DNA from 3 places in the Pantoea sp. X-Soil-TKNS-1279 genome. Region 3 is predicted to be linked to each of the others. Evidence: predicted binding sites of a transcription regulator. Region 3 holds the regulator's gene; each other region holds the start of a gene.
What was found. The regulator PurR, encoded in region 3, represses purine synthesis genes. The targets are predictions, from matches to a motif close to CANGCAAACGTTTGCNTG.
Positions count from the first base shown of each region.

Region 1 (6,128 bases), 1.2 Mb from region 3:
TTTCTACCTGCTGACGCATCACATCCTGAATCTCTGCGTTCAGGGTGTAGGCTGGCAGAGAACACGCCGAGTCGCCGGAGTGAACACCCGCCTGCTCGATATGTTCCATGATGCCGCCAATCAGCACGCGCTCGCCGTCGCAAATCGCATCCACGTCCACTTCAACCGCGTCATCCAGGAAACGGTCCAGTAGCACAGGCGCATCGTTGGAAACGGATACCGCCGTCTGGAAGTAGCGCTTCAGGTCGATTTCGTCGTAAACGATTTCCATCGCACGACCACCCAATACGTAAGACGGGCGCACCACCAGCGGATACCCGATACCTACCGCTTTCTCCACCGCCTGCTCCAGCGTGGTCACGGTGGCGTTAGCCGGTTGTTTCAGGTTCAGACGTTCAACCGCCTGCTGGAAACGCTCACGGTCTTCGGCACGGTCAATCGCATCCGGGCTGGTACCGATAACCGGTACACCGGCGGCTTCCAACGCGCGCGCCAGTTTCAGCGGAGTCTGGCCGCCGTACTGCACGATGACGCCTTTTGGCTGTTCAATACGTACGATTTCCAGCACGTCTTCCAGCGTAACTGGCTCGAAGTAAAGACGGTCGGAGGTGTCGTAGTCGGTAGAGACGGTTTCCGGGTTACAGTTAACCATGATGGTCTCGAAACCATCTTCGCGCAGCGCCAATGCGGCGTGAACGCAGCAGTAGTCAAACTCGATACCCTGTCCGATACGGTTTGGACCGCCACCCAGTACCATGATCTTATCGCGGTCCTGGTTTGGATTAGCTTCGCACTCTTCTTCATAGGTTGAGTACATATACGCGGTGTCGGTCGCGAACTCTGCCGCACAGGTATCAACGCGTTTGTAGACCGGATGCAGGTTGAACTGCTGACGCAGTTTGCGGATTTCACCTTCAGCCACGCCAGCCAGCGTTGCCAGACGCGCATCCGCAAAACCTTTACGCTTCAGGTTACGCAGGAAGGCAAAGTCCAGCGCCTTCACGCCTTCACGCGCCACTTGTTCTTCCAGGCGCACCAGTTCTTCAATCTGTACCAGGAACCAGCGGTCGATGTTGGTCAGATTGAACACGCCATCAACTGACATGCCAGCACGGAAAGCATCGGCGATGTACCAGATACGGTCAGAGCCAGCATCTTTCAGTTCGCGGCGAATGCGAGTCAGCGCTTCGGCGTCGTCCAGATTCACTTTCGGGTCAAAACCATTGGCACCCACTTCCAGGCCGCGCAGCGCTTTCTGCATCGATTCCTGGAAAGTACGGCCAATCGCCATCACTTCGCCGACAGATTTCATCTGCGTGGTCAGGCGATCGTTAGCACCGGCGAATTTCTCGAAGTTGAAACGTGGAATCTTGGTCACAACGTAGTCGATAGACGGCTCGAACGATGCCGGGGTACGACCACCCGTGATATCGTTCATCAGTTCGTCGAGGGTGAAGCCCACCGCCAGTTTCGCCGCCACTTTAGCAATCGGGAAACCGGTGGCTTTAGAGGCCAACGCTGAAGAACGTGATACACGCGGGTTCATCTCGATAACGATCAGACGACCATCTTTCGGGTTCACCGAGAACTGCACGTTGGAACCGCCCGTCTCAACCCCGATTTCACGCAGTACCGCCAGTGAGGCGTTACGCATGATTTGATACTCTTTATCGGTCAGGGTTTGCGCCGGGGCCACGGTGATGGAGTCACCGGTGTGGATACCCATCGCATCGAAGTTTTCGATCGAGCAGACGATGATGCAGTTGTCGTTTTTATCACGCACCACTTCCATCTCGTACTCTTTCCAGCCAATCAGCGACTCGTCAATCAGCAGCTCATTGGTCGGCGACAGGTCCAGACCGCGTTCACAAATCTCTTCAAACTCTTCGCGGTTATAGGCGATGCCGCCACCGGTGCCGCCCATGGTAAAGGAAGGACGGATGATGCACGGGAAGCCAACATCTTCAGCCACCGCCAGCGCCTCTTCCATGGTATGCGCGATACCGGAACGTGCGGTGTCCAGACCGATGCTTTTCATCGCCACGTCAAAACGGCGACGGTCTTCAGCTTTATCGATCGCGTCGGCAGTCGCACCAATCATGGTCACGCCGAACTCTTCCAGCACGCCCTGACGCTCCAGCTCCAGTGCGCAGTTCAGCGCCGTCTGGCCGCCCATCGTAGGCAGCACGGCATCCGGGCGCTCTTTTTCAATGATTTTACGCACCACTTCCCAGTGGATTGGCTCGATGTAGGTTGCATCAGCCATCTCCGGGTCAGTCATGATGGTGGCCGGGTTCGAGTTCACCAGAATGACGCGGTAGCCCTCTTCACGCAGCGCTTTACACGCCTGCGCACCCGAGTAGTCAAATTCACATGCCTGGCCGATAACGATCGGACCTGCGCCAAGGATCAGGATGGATTTTATGTCTGTACGTTTTGGCATCGTTAGCTCCTGATTACTTCGCGTTAGAACGGTAGGCTTCAATCAGTTCGATAAAGTGATCGAACAGCGGCGCCGCATCGTGCGGGCCTGGGCTGGCTTCCGGATGTCCCTGGAAGCTGAAAGCCGGTTTATCGGTACGGTGAATGCCCTGCACGGTCTGGTCGAACAGCGACACATGGGTCACGCGTAAATTTGCCGGTAAGTTGCTGTCATCAACGGCGAAACCGTGGTTCTGTGCGGTGATCATCACGGTGTTGTTGTCGAGATCTTTTACCGGATGGTTGCCGCCATGATGGCCCAGCTTCATTTTGATGGTTTTCGCACCGCTTGCCAGCGCCAGCAGCTGATGACCCAGGCAGATACCGAATACCGGGATATCGGTATTAAGGAAAGACTGAATCGCGCTGATGGCGTAATCGCACGGCTCCGGGTCGCCAGGGCCGTTGGAGAGGAAAATACCATCCGGGTTCAGCTTCAGAACGTCTTCAGCAGACGTCTGCGCCGGCACTACCGTCAGGCGACAGCCACGGTCTACCAGCATGCGCAGGATGTTGCGCTTGGCACCAAAATCGTAGGCAACCACATGGAATGGCAGCTCTGCCGCTGACTTCTGCTCCGGCAGATCGTCTTTCAGCGTCCAGCTACCTTGCTGCCACGGATAAGTTTCCGCCGTCGTCACTTCTTTTGCCAGGTCCATACCTTTCAGGCCCGGGAAGGCTTGTGCCTTCTGCAACGCCAGAGCGGCGTCTGGATTATCACCGGCGATGATGCAGCCGTTCTGTGCCCCTTTTTCACGCAGCAGACGCGTCAGCTTGCGGGTATCGATATCGGCAATGGCGACGATGTTGTTGCGCTGCAAATAGGCTGACAAGCTCTCTTCACTACGGAAGTTGCTGGTAATCAGCGGCAGGTCGCGGATAACAAGGCCCTGAGCATGAATTTGGCTGGACTCTGCGTCGGCGGCATTAGCGCCAACATTGCCGATATGGGGATAAGTGAGGGTGACGATCTGGCGGGAATAGGAGGGATCAGTGAGGATTTCTTGATAACCGGTCATTGACGTATTGAAAACGACCTCCCCCACTGCCGATCCCGTTGCCCCGATGGCCCGACCGTGGAATTGGGTTCCGTCTTCCAGAACCAAGAGCGCTGACTTAATCAAAACATCCTCCAGGGAATAAACAGTCACAATATTTGCATATTAATTCAAAATACTGTCCTGAATCAATGCAAAAACCGCCTGACCGGTCGATTTTTGGCAAATTGCGCGCATTCTAATGATCGACCCGCACCTTGTCTACCCTGATACGTTATTTTTTTGTTTTTTTCGGGCAACTGAATGTTAAAAGCAACAGAAACCGACAAAAGAGCGAGACAACCTGGAAAAATAAACGGTTGCGAGGCGGAAATAATCTGAAAGTCGTGCTACCGGGATGATAATTTTGACCAAATGGTCAAAAATGACGTTTTTAAGGATAAAAAACGATCGCAAACAACGAAAAACAAGAGACTTAGCACTAAAAAATAACGAAGACCATTTTTTACAGACAAAATAAAGGGCAATAATATTATTGCCCTATTCAATCAATGTCTTACCGATTGAAATAACCACATCACGATGGTTCACAACACTCACAACATCGATAAATCCAGCACGTCACGCATGTCATAAAGGCCAGATTTCTTGTCTTTAAGCCAATAAGCGGCTTTTACGGCTCCCTTTGCAAAGGTCATGCGGCTGGAAGCCTTGTGAGTAATTTCAACGCGCTCCCCGATATCTGCAAACATCGCGGTATGTTCACCGACGATATCACCGGCGCGAACGGTAGCGAAACCGATGGTTTGCGCTTTACGCTCACCGGTATGGCCTTCACGCGCGTAGACGGCGTGCTCGTCCAGTTTCCAGTCCATTGCTTCAGCAATGGCTTCACCCATCGCCAGCGCTGTGCCTGATGGTGCATCAACTTTATGACGGTGATGCGCTTCTACGATTTCAATATCGGCATAATCGCCCATCACTTTTGCGGCTTGTTTCAGCAGTTCCAGCACCAGATTCACACCAACGCTGAAGTTGGCCGCAAACACGATGCCAATCTCTTCTGCCGCGGCACGAATCGCCGCTTTACCTGCCTCATCAAAACCGGTGGTACCAATCACCATCGCTTTTTGGTGCTGGCGGCAAAAAGCCAGGTATTCCAGCGTACCTTCCGGGCGAGTGAAGTCGATCAACACGTCGAAGTCGTTGACCACCTGCTGCAAATCCGCAGTGATGATCACCCCGGTCTTGCCAATACCAGCCAACTCACCGGCGTCACTGCCGATCAATGACGAACCGGCACGCGCCAGCGCAGCACCTGGCACGACGCCTTCCGCCTGCTGCGCGGCCTGAATCAAATTGCGTCCCATGCGACCCGGCGCACCAACAATAGCAATGCGGATTTCACTCATATTTATTCATTCCTGATACAAATCTATGCATGCAAAGCGCAAACAGGTTAACGGTCAGATAACAGTCACGCCACAATAAAAAAGGGATAATAAGAATTTTATGCCAGCCGCGTCAGATTATCAGTAAAAGCAATCTCACCAGGTGGAAATCGGCTTGCGCGGGTTGGTGTAGCGGCGCGATTTATCGCGCGTCTTTTTGCCTGGTCGAAAAAAGCGCGATAAATCGCCGCCGCTACGGGGAAGGGGTTACTGCACGTTGCGCACTTCTACACGCAATTCTTTCGGTACTTCAAACACGATGTTTTCTTCGCGGCCAATCAGCTCAATCGCTGCTTCACCACCCAGATCGCGCAGGCGCTGAATTACCTGCTGCACCAGAACATCCGGCGCGGAAGCTCCTGCGGTCACACCTATGGTGGTCACGCCCTTTACCCACTCTTCCTGAATATCATCGGCAGAATCGATCAGCTTCGCCAGCTTACCGGCGCGCTGTGCCAGTTCCGCCAGACGATTGGAGTTGGAGGAGTTTTTCGAACCGACCACCAGCACCACTTCAGCATCACGCGCCAGCACACGCACCGCTTCCTGGCGGTTGGTGGTGGCATAGCAGATATCATCTTTGCGTGGCCCGATGATCGCCGGGAAGCGCTGACGCAGCGCGTCAATCACGTCCGACGTATCATCAACGGACAACGTCGTCTGGGTCATAAAGCACAGGTTGCTTTCATCTTTGACCTGCAATTTGAACACGTCTTCCGGCGATTCCACCAGATACATGCCGCCGTTGGGGTTGCTGTATTGCCCCATCGTGCCTTCCACTTCCGGATGGCCTGCATGTCCGATCAGAATGGCTTCGACGCCTTTACGGCTGGCGCGCGCCACTTCCATATGCACTTTGGTCACCAACGGACAGGTGGCATCAAACAGCATGGTCAGATTACGCGCCTTCGCCTCAGCACGTACCGCCTGGGATACCCCATGCGCGGAGAAGATCAGGATAGCGTCATCCGGCACTTCGCTGATCTCTTCGATAAAGATGGCACCGCGTTCGCGCAGGCTGCTTACCACATAGCGGTTATGTACCACTTCATGACGTACATAGATTGGCGCGCCGTACATCTCCAGCGCGCGCTCAACGATGCTAATGGCGCGATCCACGCCCGCACAGAAACCACGCGGGTTAGCTAACAGGATTTGCATCGCTTGCCTCCAGGACCGGATCAATCTCCAGCACTTC
Region 1 covers NZ_AP035948.1:778,141-784,268, reverse strand. Annotated here, with positions in the region: gene carB (carbamoyl-phosphate synthase large subunit) at 1-2,443, opposite strand, end outside; gene carA (glutamine-hydrolyzing carbamoyl-phosphate synthase small subunit) at 2,457-3,605, opposite strand; gene dapB (4-hydroxy-tetrahydrodipicolinate reductase) at 4,076-4,891, opposite strand; gene ispH (4-hydroxy-3-methylbut-2-enyl diphosphate reductase) at 5,138-6,091, opposite strand; gene fkpB (FKBP-type peptidyl-prolyl cis-trans isomerase) at 6,072-6,128, opposite strand, start outside.
Region 1: a site for PurR is predicted at 3,828-3,845, ahead of carA (glutamine-hydrolyzing carbamoyl-phosphate synthase small subunit). Genes of this name have one in related genera too.

Region 2 (6,128 bases), 270 kb from region 3:
CGATAAAACCCGGTAGCCGACAGCGGCACCTGGTTGAGCCACGCCTGCTGGCACACATCAGCGAAGGTAAAATGCTGCTCCCTGACGCGCACGATACCGTTGCTGAAGCTGATCTGCTCAACCTCACATTGATGCAGCTTGCACAGCATCGCGGTTAAGCGATCACGTAAGGTCTGCGCCGCATCCTGTGCCGCTTTGCCGTTAAGATCGGCCCCACTGGAGGCCGCCGTTGGCGAGGTGTTGGGCACTTTGCCGGTATCCGTGGCGGTAACCTGAATGTGGCTAATGTCGATTTGCAGCACCTCCGCCACAATTTGCGCCACTTTGGTGTTCAGCCCCTGTCCCATCTCGGTGCCACCGTGATTGAGCTGCACCGTGCCGTCGGTGTAGATCAGAATCAGCGCGCCCGCCTGATTCAGAAAGCTGGAGGTAAAGGAGATGCCAAATTTTACCGGCGTCAGTGCCAGCCCGCGCTTCATCACGCGATTGGCGGCGTTAAATGCCTGAATTTCCGCGCGCCGCACCCTGTAATCGCTGCTGGTTTCCAGTTGGTTGGTGATCTCATCCAGCAGGTTATCCTCTACCTGCTGGTGATAATGAGTGATGTTGCGATCCTGCTTGCCGTAGTAATTACGCTTGCGCAGTTCCAGTGGGTCGAGCTGCAACTCGCGCGCGATGTGATCCATGATCTGCTCAATCGCCACCATGCCCTGTGGCCCACCGAAGCCACGGTAGGCGGTATTAGACGCGATGTTGGTGCGGCAGCGATAACCGGTAATCAGCGCATCGCCGAGGTAATAAGCATTATCTGCATGGAACATGGCTCGATCGACTATCGATCCACTAAGATCGAGTGAAAAACCGCAATTTCCTGCCAGATCGATCTTCACACCGCAAAAGCGTCCCGTGTCATCAAATCCGACATCGTAACGCACGTAGAAAGGATGACGCTTGCCGGTGATACGCATATCGTCACGGCGTGCGAGGCGCATTTTCGCCGGTCGTCGCGTCTGACGTGCGGCAATGGCGCACAGGCAGGCAACACCCGCTGCCTGAGTTTCTTTGCCGCCAAAGCCCCCGCCCATCCGGCGCATATCGATGGTGACGTTATTCATGCTGATCCCCATCACCTCAGCCACCAGCTTTTGTACCTCGGTCGGGTTCTGGGTGGAGGAGAACACCTGAAGCGCATGGTCTTCACCGGGGATCACCAACGCCGTCTGGGTTTCCAGATAGAAATGTTCCTGACCACCAATATGGAAACTGCCCTGAATACGGTGCGGTGCATGGGCCAACGCTGCATCCGCATCGCCGCGCTGGTGGACGTGCGGCTGCTGGACAAAAAGCCCCTGTTCCAGCGCCTGACAAACATCGAGGATCGCCGGTAACGCTTCGTATTCGACAATCGCCGCCTCGACACCGGCGCGCGCGGCTTCCGGTGAATCTGCTGCAACGGCAATCACCACCTGGCCGAGATATTCAACCTTATCTTGTGCCAGCAGCGGATCGCCCGGTTCTAACGGGCCAACATCGTTGCTGCCCGGCACATCACGCCAGGTCAGTACGCTGACCACGCCAGGCACTGCGTAACAGGGCTGTACATCCAGTTTGGTAATACGCGCGTGAGCATGAGGACTCAGCAGCGGGCAGAGATGCAGTAAACCCGGCAGATCGGGTTTGTCATCGATATAAATCGCTTCGCCGGAGACATGTTTATCTGCGCTTTCGTGTTTACGGCTACGCCCGACACCGCTTTGTATACCGGCGTCAAACTGGGTTTTTAACAGGGTTTCATTCAGTTGCGGGCGATTATGAGACATAGCGCGTCACCTCTGCGATAGTCAGTTCGCCGCTGGCCTGTGCGTAGTAGCGACGCAACAGATTCCGCGCCACCTGCAAACGGTAGGCAGCGCTGGCGCGGAAATCACTCAGCGGCTGGAAATCCTGGCTCAGGGCGGCGCAGGCCGATTCGATAGTTGTCAGGTCAAACGTGGCACCGTTGAGCACCGCTTCAGCATTGAGCGCACGTTTGGGGGTGGCCGCCATGCCGCCAAACGCAATGCGGACATGCTGCACCGTGCCGTGCTCAATCTGAAGGTTGATGGCGGCAAAAATCGCAGAAATATCATCGTCGAGGCGTTTGGATACCTTCCAGGCGACAAAGTCAGGTGACACTGTCACGCGAGGTATGATGATAGTGCGAATAAACTCGCCGGGTTGCAACACCGTCTGGCGATAACCAGTAAAGAACTGATCCAGCGGCACTTCCCGGCACTGTTCCCCCTGCTGTAATTCGAGTCGGGCATTCAGCGCCAGCAGCATCGGCGCAGCATCACCAATCGGCGAAGCGTTGCCAATATTGCCACCCAGCGTGCCCTGATGACGAATTTGCAACGAGGCAAAGCGTTCCAGCATACGGCTAAACGCCGGAATACGTGCTGCGAGAAATTGATAGCATTGATGCAGTGACGCCCCTGCGCCCAGACGCCAGTGCGCTTCATCTTCGCTGCATACCTTCAGCTCTGCGACCTGCTCCAGCGCGATCAACAGCGGAATCTGCTGATATTGCTGGGTAATTTGTAACGTCAGGTCGGTGCCGCCCGCCAGCAAACGCGCGTGCGGATGTTGTTGGTAGAGGGCTGCCAACTGATCCAGAGTTTTTGGCACCAGGCAGCGGTTGCCGTTGGCTTCCAGTATCTGTACCTCGTTGTTGACCAACGCCTGTAAGCGTTGTACCACGCTGGCTTCGCTCTGGCTGAAGTTATCGCAGACAGGCTGCTCACAGGCCTGCTGTGCCGCATCCATAATGGGCCGATAACCGGTGCAGCGACACAGATTGCCCGCCAGCGCCTGTTCCGCCTGGTGGCGGTTCCAGCCGTGGCTGTTTTTCTGTAATGTGAACAACGACATAACAAAACCTGGCGTGCAGTAGCCACACTGCGAACCGTGACAATCGACCATTGCCTGCTGTACCGGGTGCAGATCGCCCCCCTGGCGTAAATCCTCGACGGTAATCAGTTGCTTGCCTTGCAGGCTGCTGACCAGCGTCAGGCAACTGTTCACCGTCTCATAATGCATGCGTCCATCCATCACCTTCCCCAGCGTCACGGTGCAGGCACCGCAGTCGCCCGAGGCGCAGCCCTCTTTGGTGCCACGACGCTGCTGGTGATTACGCAAATAATTCAATACGGTGAGGTTCGGATCGAGATCGCGTTCAGTCACCAGTCGATTATTAAGCAGAAACTGAATCATGCCGCTTTTACCCCGCTTTCCCGTTGCCAGACCGGCTGACCATTGACCCAGGTCTGCGCGATATTGCGATCGTCACCCAGCGTCATCAGCACAAACAACTTTTCCCAGATATCTTTGCTGTTGGCGTAACGCAATTGCTGCAATGCCGAAACAGCAGGGTCGAGCACCACGAAATCTGCCTCTTTACCCGGATTGAAGTTGCCGATGGCATGGTCGAGATCCAGCGCATGCGCTCCGCCGAGCGTGGCATGATAAAAGGCTTCGCAGGCGCTGAGTTTATAGTGCTGAAGCTGGCCGACTTTGTAAGCCTCACCAAGGGTTTGCAATATGTTAAAGGTGGTGCCAGCACCGACGTCAGTGCCGATCCCCATCCGTACGCCCTGCTGCCAGCAGCGTTTGATGTTAAATAACCCGCTGCCGAGAAACAGGTTGGAGGTTGGACAGAAAGCGATTGATGAATCGGTATCGTGCAGGCACTGCCATTCATGGTCATCCAGATGCAGACAGTGGGCAAACACGCTGCGTTTACCGGTGAGCTGATGCTGGTGATACACATCGAGATAGCCGTCATGCTCCGGGAACAGTTCTTTGACCCAGGCGATTTCCTGCGGATTCTCGCTCAGATGGGTATGCAACCAGGTGTCGGGGAACTCTGCCCGTAGCTGCCGGACTTTTTCCAACAGCTGTGGCGACGATGTCGGGGCAAAGCGTGGCGTCAGCGCATAACTCAGACGGCCACGATTATGCCAGCGTTCAATCAAGGCGCGGGTTTGCAGGTAGCTTGCCTGCGGGGTTTCGGTCAGATAAGCCGGAGCGTTGCGATCCATCATCACCTTACCGGCAATCAGACGCATATTGAGCTGCTCCGCGGCGCTAAACAATGCTTCCACCGATTGCGGATGCACGGTACCAAATACCAGCGCGGTGGTGGTACCGTTCGCCAGCAACTGATGCAGAAAGAATGCTGACATCTGTGCCGCATGATCGGGACAGTGGTACTGGCTCTCGACCGGGAAAGTGTATTGGTTCAGCCATTCCAGCAGTTGCTCACCAAACGCCCCTATCATCTCGGTTTGCGGATAGTGAATGTGGGTATCGATAAACCCCGGTACGATCAGTTTGCCGCGCAGGTCGATCAGCGTGGCAGGGTTAATGCGCGACTGCGCGTTTTCCCAACTCTCCAGGCTGACAACTTTGCCGTCATGCAGCGTCAATACACCATCTTCGAGGTAGCGCGCCTGCTCAGCAATGGTATCGGGTTGTTGTGCCACGCCGGTAAAATCAAAAAAACTGGCGCGCAGCGTGGTTTCGGATGCAAAAGGCATAAAGTAGTTCCTTGCGTTATCTTTGTTATGGCAGGTGATGGCCTTTAAGGAGTTTTGCAAACACCATGCCAACGCAAAAAACTTATTTTTATGTTTATATTCAATATATTAGTTTGTTATAAGGAATTTCTATGGCAGCATACCCAGGCAACCGAATGCGCAAACGGTTGCCATGCTTCGCAATCGGTTGCGATTTAACAACTGCCGGTGAGACGGGCTTTTTGCACCCTTTGCGCGGCAATGATTTGTGCCATGTTGGTGCAGTTGTGCGCTGAAATCGTGCAAGCAACATTCCACAACGCCTTTTCATGGGCGTAGCACCAGGGATAATGCTAAGGTGTGGAGTGGAACCTGAAATCGTTTAAGGAACAGTGAGATGATTATTTTTGTTACCGGTGCGACGGCCGGTTTTGGTCAAAGTATCACCCGCCGCTTCATTGCTACAGGTCATAAAGTGATCGCCAGCGGACGCCGCGTTGAGCGTTTGCAGGAATTGAAAGACGAACTGGGCGACAATCTCTACACCGTACAACTGGATGTGCGCAACCGTGCCGCTATCGAAGAAGCTATCGCCGCACTGCCGGCTGAATGGCGCAATATCGATGTGTTGGTCAACAATGCCGGTCTGGCGCTCGGTATCGAACCCGCGCATAAAGCCAATATCGAAGATTGGGAAAATATGATCGACACCAACAACAAAGGTTTGGTGTACATGACGCGCGCCCTGCTGCCCGCTATGGTGGAACGCAACGTTGGCCATATCATTAACATTGGTTCGATTGCCGGAAGCTGGCCGTATGCCGGTGGCAACGTCTATGGTGCAACTAAAGCCTTTGTGCGCCAGTTCAGCCTGAATTTACGTACCGATCTGCACGGCACCGCGTTGCGCGTAACCGATATCGAACCGGGTCTGGTGGGCGGTACGGAGTTTTCTAATGTGCGTTTCAAAGGTGACGACGGTAAAGCCGATAAGGTTTATGAAGGGACTACCGCACTGACCGCCGAGGATGTCACCGAAGCGGTATACTGGGTGGCGACGCTACCGAAGCACGTCAATATCAACACGCTGGAAATGATGCCGGTAACGCAAACCCTTGCGGGTTTGAAGGTACATAAGGACTAAAAATCCCTGGCGGCGCGATAAATCGCGCCGCTACGCGAAACTCAGGCCCGTCCCCAGCCAGCGACAATAATCAGCATGCCGCTCAAGGCAATCAGCGCCCCGGCCCAATCCCACGGGCTGAGTTTTACCCCATCCACCACACGTAGCCAGATCAACGCGGTCAACACATAAACGCCACCGTAGGCGGCATAAACGCGACCACTGGCCGCCGGATGCAGGGTCAGCAACCAGACAAACAGCATCAGGCTGGCCGCCGCAGGCAGTAACAACCATGCTGTCGCGCCCTTCTTCAGCCATAACCACGGCAGAAAGCACCCAACAATTTCCGCAATCGCAGTTAAAAAAAACAGCAAGGTGGTTTTCACCAGCATAAAAAGTCTCTCAGAAGTCTCAACAAATGCCTCACCACTGGTGAGTAAAGAAGCAGC
Region 2 covers NZ_AP035948.1:2,226,204-2,232,331, forward strand. Annotated here, with positions in the region: gene xdhB (xanthine dehydrogenase molybdopterin binding subunit) at 1-1,820, opposite strand, end outside; gene xdhA (xanthine dehydrogenase small subunit) at 1,810-3,252, opposite strand; gene guaD (guanine deaminase) at 3,249-4,577, opposite strand; gene ydfG (bifunctional NADP-dependent 3-hydroxy acid dehydrogenase/3-hydroxypropionate dehydrogenase YdfG) at 4,954-5,700, shown strand; gene AC6I8N_RS10565 (YnfA family protein) at 5,742-6,071, opposite strand.
Region 2: a site for PurR is predicted at 4,734-4,751, ahead of guaD (guanine deaminase). Genes of this name have one in related genera too.

Region 3 (6,128 bases):
CCGGCTGACCCACCTCTCCTGCTGCACCCTCCCGCGATTTTTGCCATAATGCGCGCTGCCCCATTTATTGCTATGAGATCCTGATGTCTGAATCGAACGCCTTAAACGCTCTCCATCAACGCTTTCGCGGCTTTTATCCCGTGGTGATCGACGTCGAAACTGCCGGTTTTAATGCCAAAACCGATGCCCTGTTAGAAATTGCCGCCACCACTCTGAAGATGGATGATGACGGCTGGCTGCATTGTGATGAGACGCTTCATTTCAACGTTGAACCTTTTGAAGGCGCGATTCTTAACCCGGAAGCACTGGCATTTACCGGGATTGATCCCAGCAACCCGTTGCGTGGCGCAGTGAGCGAGTATGATGCGCTGCATGCCATTTTTAAGATGGTGCGCAAAGGGATAAAAGACAGCCATTGTAATCGTGCGATTATCGTGGCGCACAATGCCACCTTTGATCACAACTTCCTGATGGCGGCTGCGGAACGCGTGAGTCTGAAGCGTAATCCATTCCATCCGTTTGCCACTTTCGACACTGCGGCATTAAGTGGATTGGTATTGGGTCAGACGGTGCTGGCAAAAGCCTGTAAAGCGGCAGGGATGGATTTTGATAGCACCCAGGCGCATTCCGCCCTGTACGATACCGAACAAACCGCCATCCTGTTTTGCGAGTTAGTGAACCGTTGGAAACGTCTGGGGGGCTGGCCACTGGCGTTCAGTGACGAACTGTCGGAAGAAGACTCCGCCGAGTGACCAAAAGAAAGGCCGACGACTGTCGGCCTTAACGCTTATTCTGCTTCTTTATACTTCTCAGCAGTTTCTTTAATCAGCGGCTGAAGTTCACCACGCTGGAACATCTCGACGATGATGTCGCAACCACCGACCAGCTCGCCATCAACCCACAACTGTGGGAAGGTCGGCCAGTTGGCATATTTTGGTAACTCGGCACGAATATCCGGGTTTTGCAGGATATCAACATACGCGAAGCGCTCACCACAGGCAGACAGAGCCTGTACCGCTTGTGCAGAGAAACCGCAGCTTGGCAGTTTCGGCGAACCTTTCATGTACAGCAGGATCGGGTTTTCTGCGATCTGGCGCTGGATTTTCTCAACAGTACTCATTTTTGCCTTCCTTAATTCCTCACTTCGTGTTTGTTTATTGTAGCGATTTCACCCCCGCACTAAAACGGGATTTTGCGGTTCAGGCACATCAATCGCCATGTTTGTTAAGTTCCGGTGCCATAAATAACATTTTCATATCGTGATTAAGCATGAACCGATTAATAATTAGCAATATATCTGCTGGGTTAACCAGCTGAAATCGCTCATTTTTGCCCCATATCAACTCTGCTAACACATTAATAGAAAAATGCCTTACCTTTTAGAAAAAAACTGGATTAGAATCATCTCGGTGCTGATCGTTGATCAGATTTTTCTAACATAGCTGCGGGCTGTTTCTTCAGACTGCTTAACCTGTACCGGACTATGCGTTTACTCATTACGCTTTTTATGCTGGCTTTCGCCCAACTGTTTTTTAATGTGGCTTCTGCGTCACCGCATGCGCCCATCAATGCCAGTTTGCATAACGCTGAGAAAAAAAGTGCGCGCGAAGATGAGCGTCGCAAGCGACGTCCGGTAAAAACCAGCACCAAAAAATCCCGTCTTGCTACCAGTGTTCAGAAGCTAAAGCTGAAAAAACAGCCGAAAATGGAAACGGCGCTGCATAAAACCCGCAGCAAGAAAGCCCTGCTGAAATCACCGTCAAAAAAATATGGTCACCAACGTCTGGCGAAGAGAAGCGCGAAGCAGGACGATGACCGCGATTTGACCACCATCAAGATGAGCAATTCTCACCGTCAGCGCTATCAGAAAGCACGCGAAACCGCGATGAACAAGCTGATGGGGCAGATTGGTAAACCATACCAATGGGGTGGCACTTCACCGCATACCGGTTTCGATTGCAGCGGTCTGGTGTGGTACGCCTATAAAGACCTGGTCAAATATAAATTCCCGCGCACTGCCAACGAAATGTATCACCTGCGTGATGCGGCACCGATTAAGCGCGATATGCTGGAGAAAGGGGATTTGGTGTTCTTCCGCATCAATAATCGCGGCACTGCCGATCATGTCGGTGTTTATCTTGGTAATGGCAAATTTATCCAGTCGCCTCGTACCGGTAAAGATATTCAAATCAGTGCATTGGGTGAGGATTACTGGCTGAAACACTACGTCGGGGCACGCCGTATGATGACCCCCAAAACTATCCGCTAAAAAACGCCCGATACCCGATAAAACAAGAAGCCGGACCCTGATTTTCAGGTCCGGCTTTTTTATTAATGAAGGATCGCGGTGAAGCTGAACACGATAATCATTAGTAGCGCGCCCACAGTGGTAAACAGCGCCAGTTTCAGGTCTGTACTCATCACAACTCCTTAGTCACAATAAATGAAGGGTTATCGTAATTTTCTCACAGCCTCCGGCAAAAATCTCGTCTTATCCGCGCCAGCTTGCTAGAATCGCCGCCTTTCGTTGCGCAACAGATTTTGCGCACGCTGTGTTTGCGGCAAGTTAAAGCGTTATTGACCAGGTGTTAATGTCTTTTTCTTCGCCATTCGCCCCGAAAATCGGGGCGCAAAACCATTAGCAGACGCAAACGTTTAACAATATACTTATCAGTTAGTTGCGATAAGCCCGGGAGTACCATTTTCATGGCAACAATTAAAGATGTGGCGAAACGCGCCGGTGTCTCCACCACCACGGTTTCGCATGTCATCAACAAGACGCGTTTTGTCGCGGAAGAGACGCGTAACGCCGTATGGGAAGCGATCAAAGAGCTGCATTACTCGCCCAGCGCCGTGGCGCGCAGCCTGAAAGTCAACCACACCAAAACGCTGGGGCTGCTGGCCACCTCCAGTGAAGCCCCCTATTTTGCCGAGATAATCGAGGCGGTGGAAAACCACTGTTTCGATCGCGGCTACACGCTAATCCTGGGCAATGCGCATAACGACCTGCAAAAACAGCGCGCATATCTGTCGATGATGGCGCAGAAGCGTGTCGATGGCCTGTTGGTGATGTGTTCAGAATACCCTGACGACCTGCTGACCATGCTGGAAGAGAACCGTAATATCCCGATGGTGGTGATGGACTGGGGCGCATCGCGTGGCGATTTTACCGATACGGTGCAGGACAATGCGTTTCAGGGTGGCTATCTCGCCGGGCGTTACCTGATTGAACGCGGTCATCGTGACATTGGTGCCATCCCCGGACAAATGGAGCGCAACACCGGCGGTGGCCGCCATGCCGGTTTCATGCAGGCGCTGAATGAGGCAGGCATCACCGTGCGGCCCGAGTGGATTGTGCAGGGCGATTTTGAACCGGAATCCGGATATCAGGCGATGCAGCAGATCCTCAATCAGAAGCAACGCCCGACTGCTGTGTTCTGCGGTGGCGATATCATGGCGATGGGCGCGATCTGTGCTGCGGATGAAATGGGTCTGCGGGTCCCGCAGGATATCTCAGTGATCGGCTATGACAACGTGCGCAACGCGCGTTATTTCACGCCGGCGCTGACCACTGTTCATCAACCTAAAGCTCAGTTAGGCGAAAAAGCGTTGGAAATGCTGCTGGATCGTATCACCAGCAAACGTGAAGAGCCGCAGACCATCGAAGTTCAGCCAACGCTGATTGAACGCCGTTCAGTCGCTGACGGCCCGTTCCGCGACTACCGCCGCTAAGTTTCCGTTTCGCTCAACCATTCATGGTTGAGCGTTTCGGCATCGCCGAGATAACTCAGCAACCAACCCAGAGCCGGCGAGTTCCGTAGTTCCGACCAACTGACACAGCATGGGCTCTCCGGGAACGGCGTGGGTAACGGTAACTCGGTTAATGCTCCGCTATCCAGCAATGGCCGGGCTAAATGGCCCGGCACCATCCCTACGCAGAGTCCCGCCAGCAGGCAGTCAACGCCGGTTTCCCATTCCGGCACCACCAGCCGGCGTTGATTATCTAACGTCCAGGTCATGCGCCGCGGCAACGCCCGTGAAGTGTCTTCCAGCACCAGAGAAGGCCAGGCCCGCAACGTTTCGTCATCCAACAAGGTACTTTTTGCCAACGGATGATCGGGGCTGACCACGCAGCGCCAGTTCAACGCGCCCATATCCTGAAAGGCGAAACGCCCACCGACCGGGATCGCCTGAGTGGCCCCAATCGCTACGTCGACCCGCCCATCGGCCAGTGCATCCCATACACCATTAAACACTTCATAACTGATAATCAGCTCCATGTCGGGAAAGTGGCGGTAGAAATCCTTCACCAGTTGTCGGGTGCGATGAGGTTTAACGATGCAATCCACCGCGATACTCAGCTGACCACGCCAGCCATTTGCCAACTGCTGGCACTGCCGCCTCGTCGCCAGCATTTTTTTGATAACACTACGCCCTTCCCGGACAAAATGCTCCCCGGCTGCCGTCAGCACCACTTCCCGATGCTGACGTTCGAACAACGGCACCGCCAGCCAGGTTTCGAGCTGCCGTACCGTGTAGCTGATGGCAGAAGGCACCCGATGTAACTCTTGTGCTGCCGCACTAAAACTACCGCTGCGGGCCACCGCATCTACCACTTCAAGCGCATATTCAGACCACATATTTTTGCCTGCAAATTTTTTGATAGCACCGCGCAAATATTAGCGTTTCACAAAACCTGGCGCACGCTTTTACACTCCTCCGCGTTTACCTGTCTAAAGAGAATTACCATGTTGTCATCAAAAGGATTTCTGCCTTATCTTGCTTTACTCAGCATGCTGGGCTTTCTTGCTACGGATATGTATCTGCCGGCATTCGGTGCCATGCAGCAGGATTTTGCTACCGCCCCCGGTACCATCAGCGCCAGTCTGAGTCTGTTCCTTGGTGGTTTTGCCTGTGCGCAGGTCTTCTGGGGACCGCTGTCAGATCGCTTCGGACGTAAACCGGTTCTGCTGGCGGGATTAGCGATTTTTGCCCTGGGTTGTCTGGGCATGTTGTGGGTGAGCGACGTCCGTTTGATGCTGGCGCTGCGCTTTGTGCAGGCGCTGGGTGTTTGCGCTGCCGCCGTTAGCTGGCAGGCGCTGGTGGTGGATCGTTATCCGCAAAATCAGGCCAACAAAGTTTTTGCAACCATTATGCCGCTGGTCGCCTTGTCTCCGGCGCTCGCCCCGTTACTCGGTGCCTGGCTGATGGGCCATTTTCACTGGCGTAGTATCTTTCTGCTGCTGACACTGATAACCCTGGTGTTGCTTATTGGCACCCTGCGTCTGGCGAATCCCGTACGAGCCGACACCACGCGAGCGCCGCAGCCTGGCTGGCTGACGCTGCTGGTATCGCGTACTTATAGCGGCAACGTATTGATCTACTCTGCCTGTTCCGCCAGCTTTTTTGCCTGGTTGACCGGCTCGCCCTTTATCCTCGCCGATGCCGGTTTATCACCGGCAGATATTGGCCTGAGTTATGTGCCGCAAACTATCGCCTTCCTGATCGGTGGATTTGGCTGCCGCGCGCTGCTGAATCGTTTTCAGGGGAAACAACTGCTGCCGTGGTTACTGGTGATCTACAGCCTGAGCATTCTTAGCCTGTTTGCGGTTGCGCAGCTTTCCGCCCCCGCGCTGTGGGCATTGCTGTTGCCGTTCTGTGGTATGGCGCTGGCAAATGGGGCTATCTATCCGATTGTGGTCGCCAGTGCCCTGCTGCCCTTCCCCCAGGCAACAGGCAAAGCCGCTTCATTGCAAAATTTGCTACAACTCGGATTATGTTTTGTCGCCAGCCTGGTCGTTTCCGCTGGATTACAACAAGCGCTGCATAGCACCAGCCTCGTGATGCTCGCTACCGTTGCATTCGCCTGGGCCGGTTTCGGTTGGCAACGTACGGCAAACGCACAAAGTGATGTTGCTCACAACTCCTTAGCCTGCGAAGATAATCACTGACGCAACAACTTTAGTTAGCATCCTAACGATAAGTCGTTGAATATTGACCCACGTAAGCATATACTGCGTGGGTCAGCAATTCTGTAACAAATCAATAACATAAATGTATTACTTTTAAGCGACTCTGTCGCTGGGATGGCGTCTGCACGATATTCTCCCCTGTGTTGTGCCAGACAT
Region 3 covers NZ_AP035948.1:1,960,016-1,966,143, reverse strand. Annotated here, with positions in the region: gene rnt (ribonuclease T) at 84-752, shown strand; gene AC6I8N_RS09335 (Grx4 family monothiol glutaredoxin) at 788-1,120, opposite strand; gene AC6I8N_RS09330 (C40 family peptidase) at 1,484-2,269, shown strand; gene cydH (cytochrome bd-I oxidase subunit CydH) at 2,332-2,421, opposite strand; gene purR (HTH-type transcriptional repressor PurR) at 2,707-3,732, shown strand; gene punR (DNA-binding transcriptional activator PunR) at 3,729-4,640, opposite strand; gene punC (purine nucleoside transporter PunC) at 4,749-5,951, shown strand.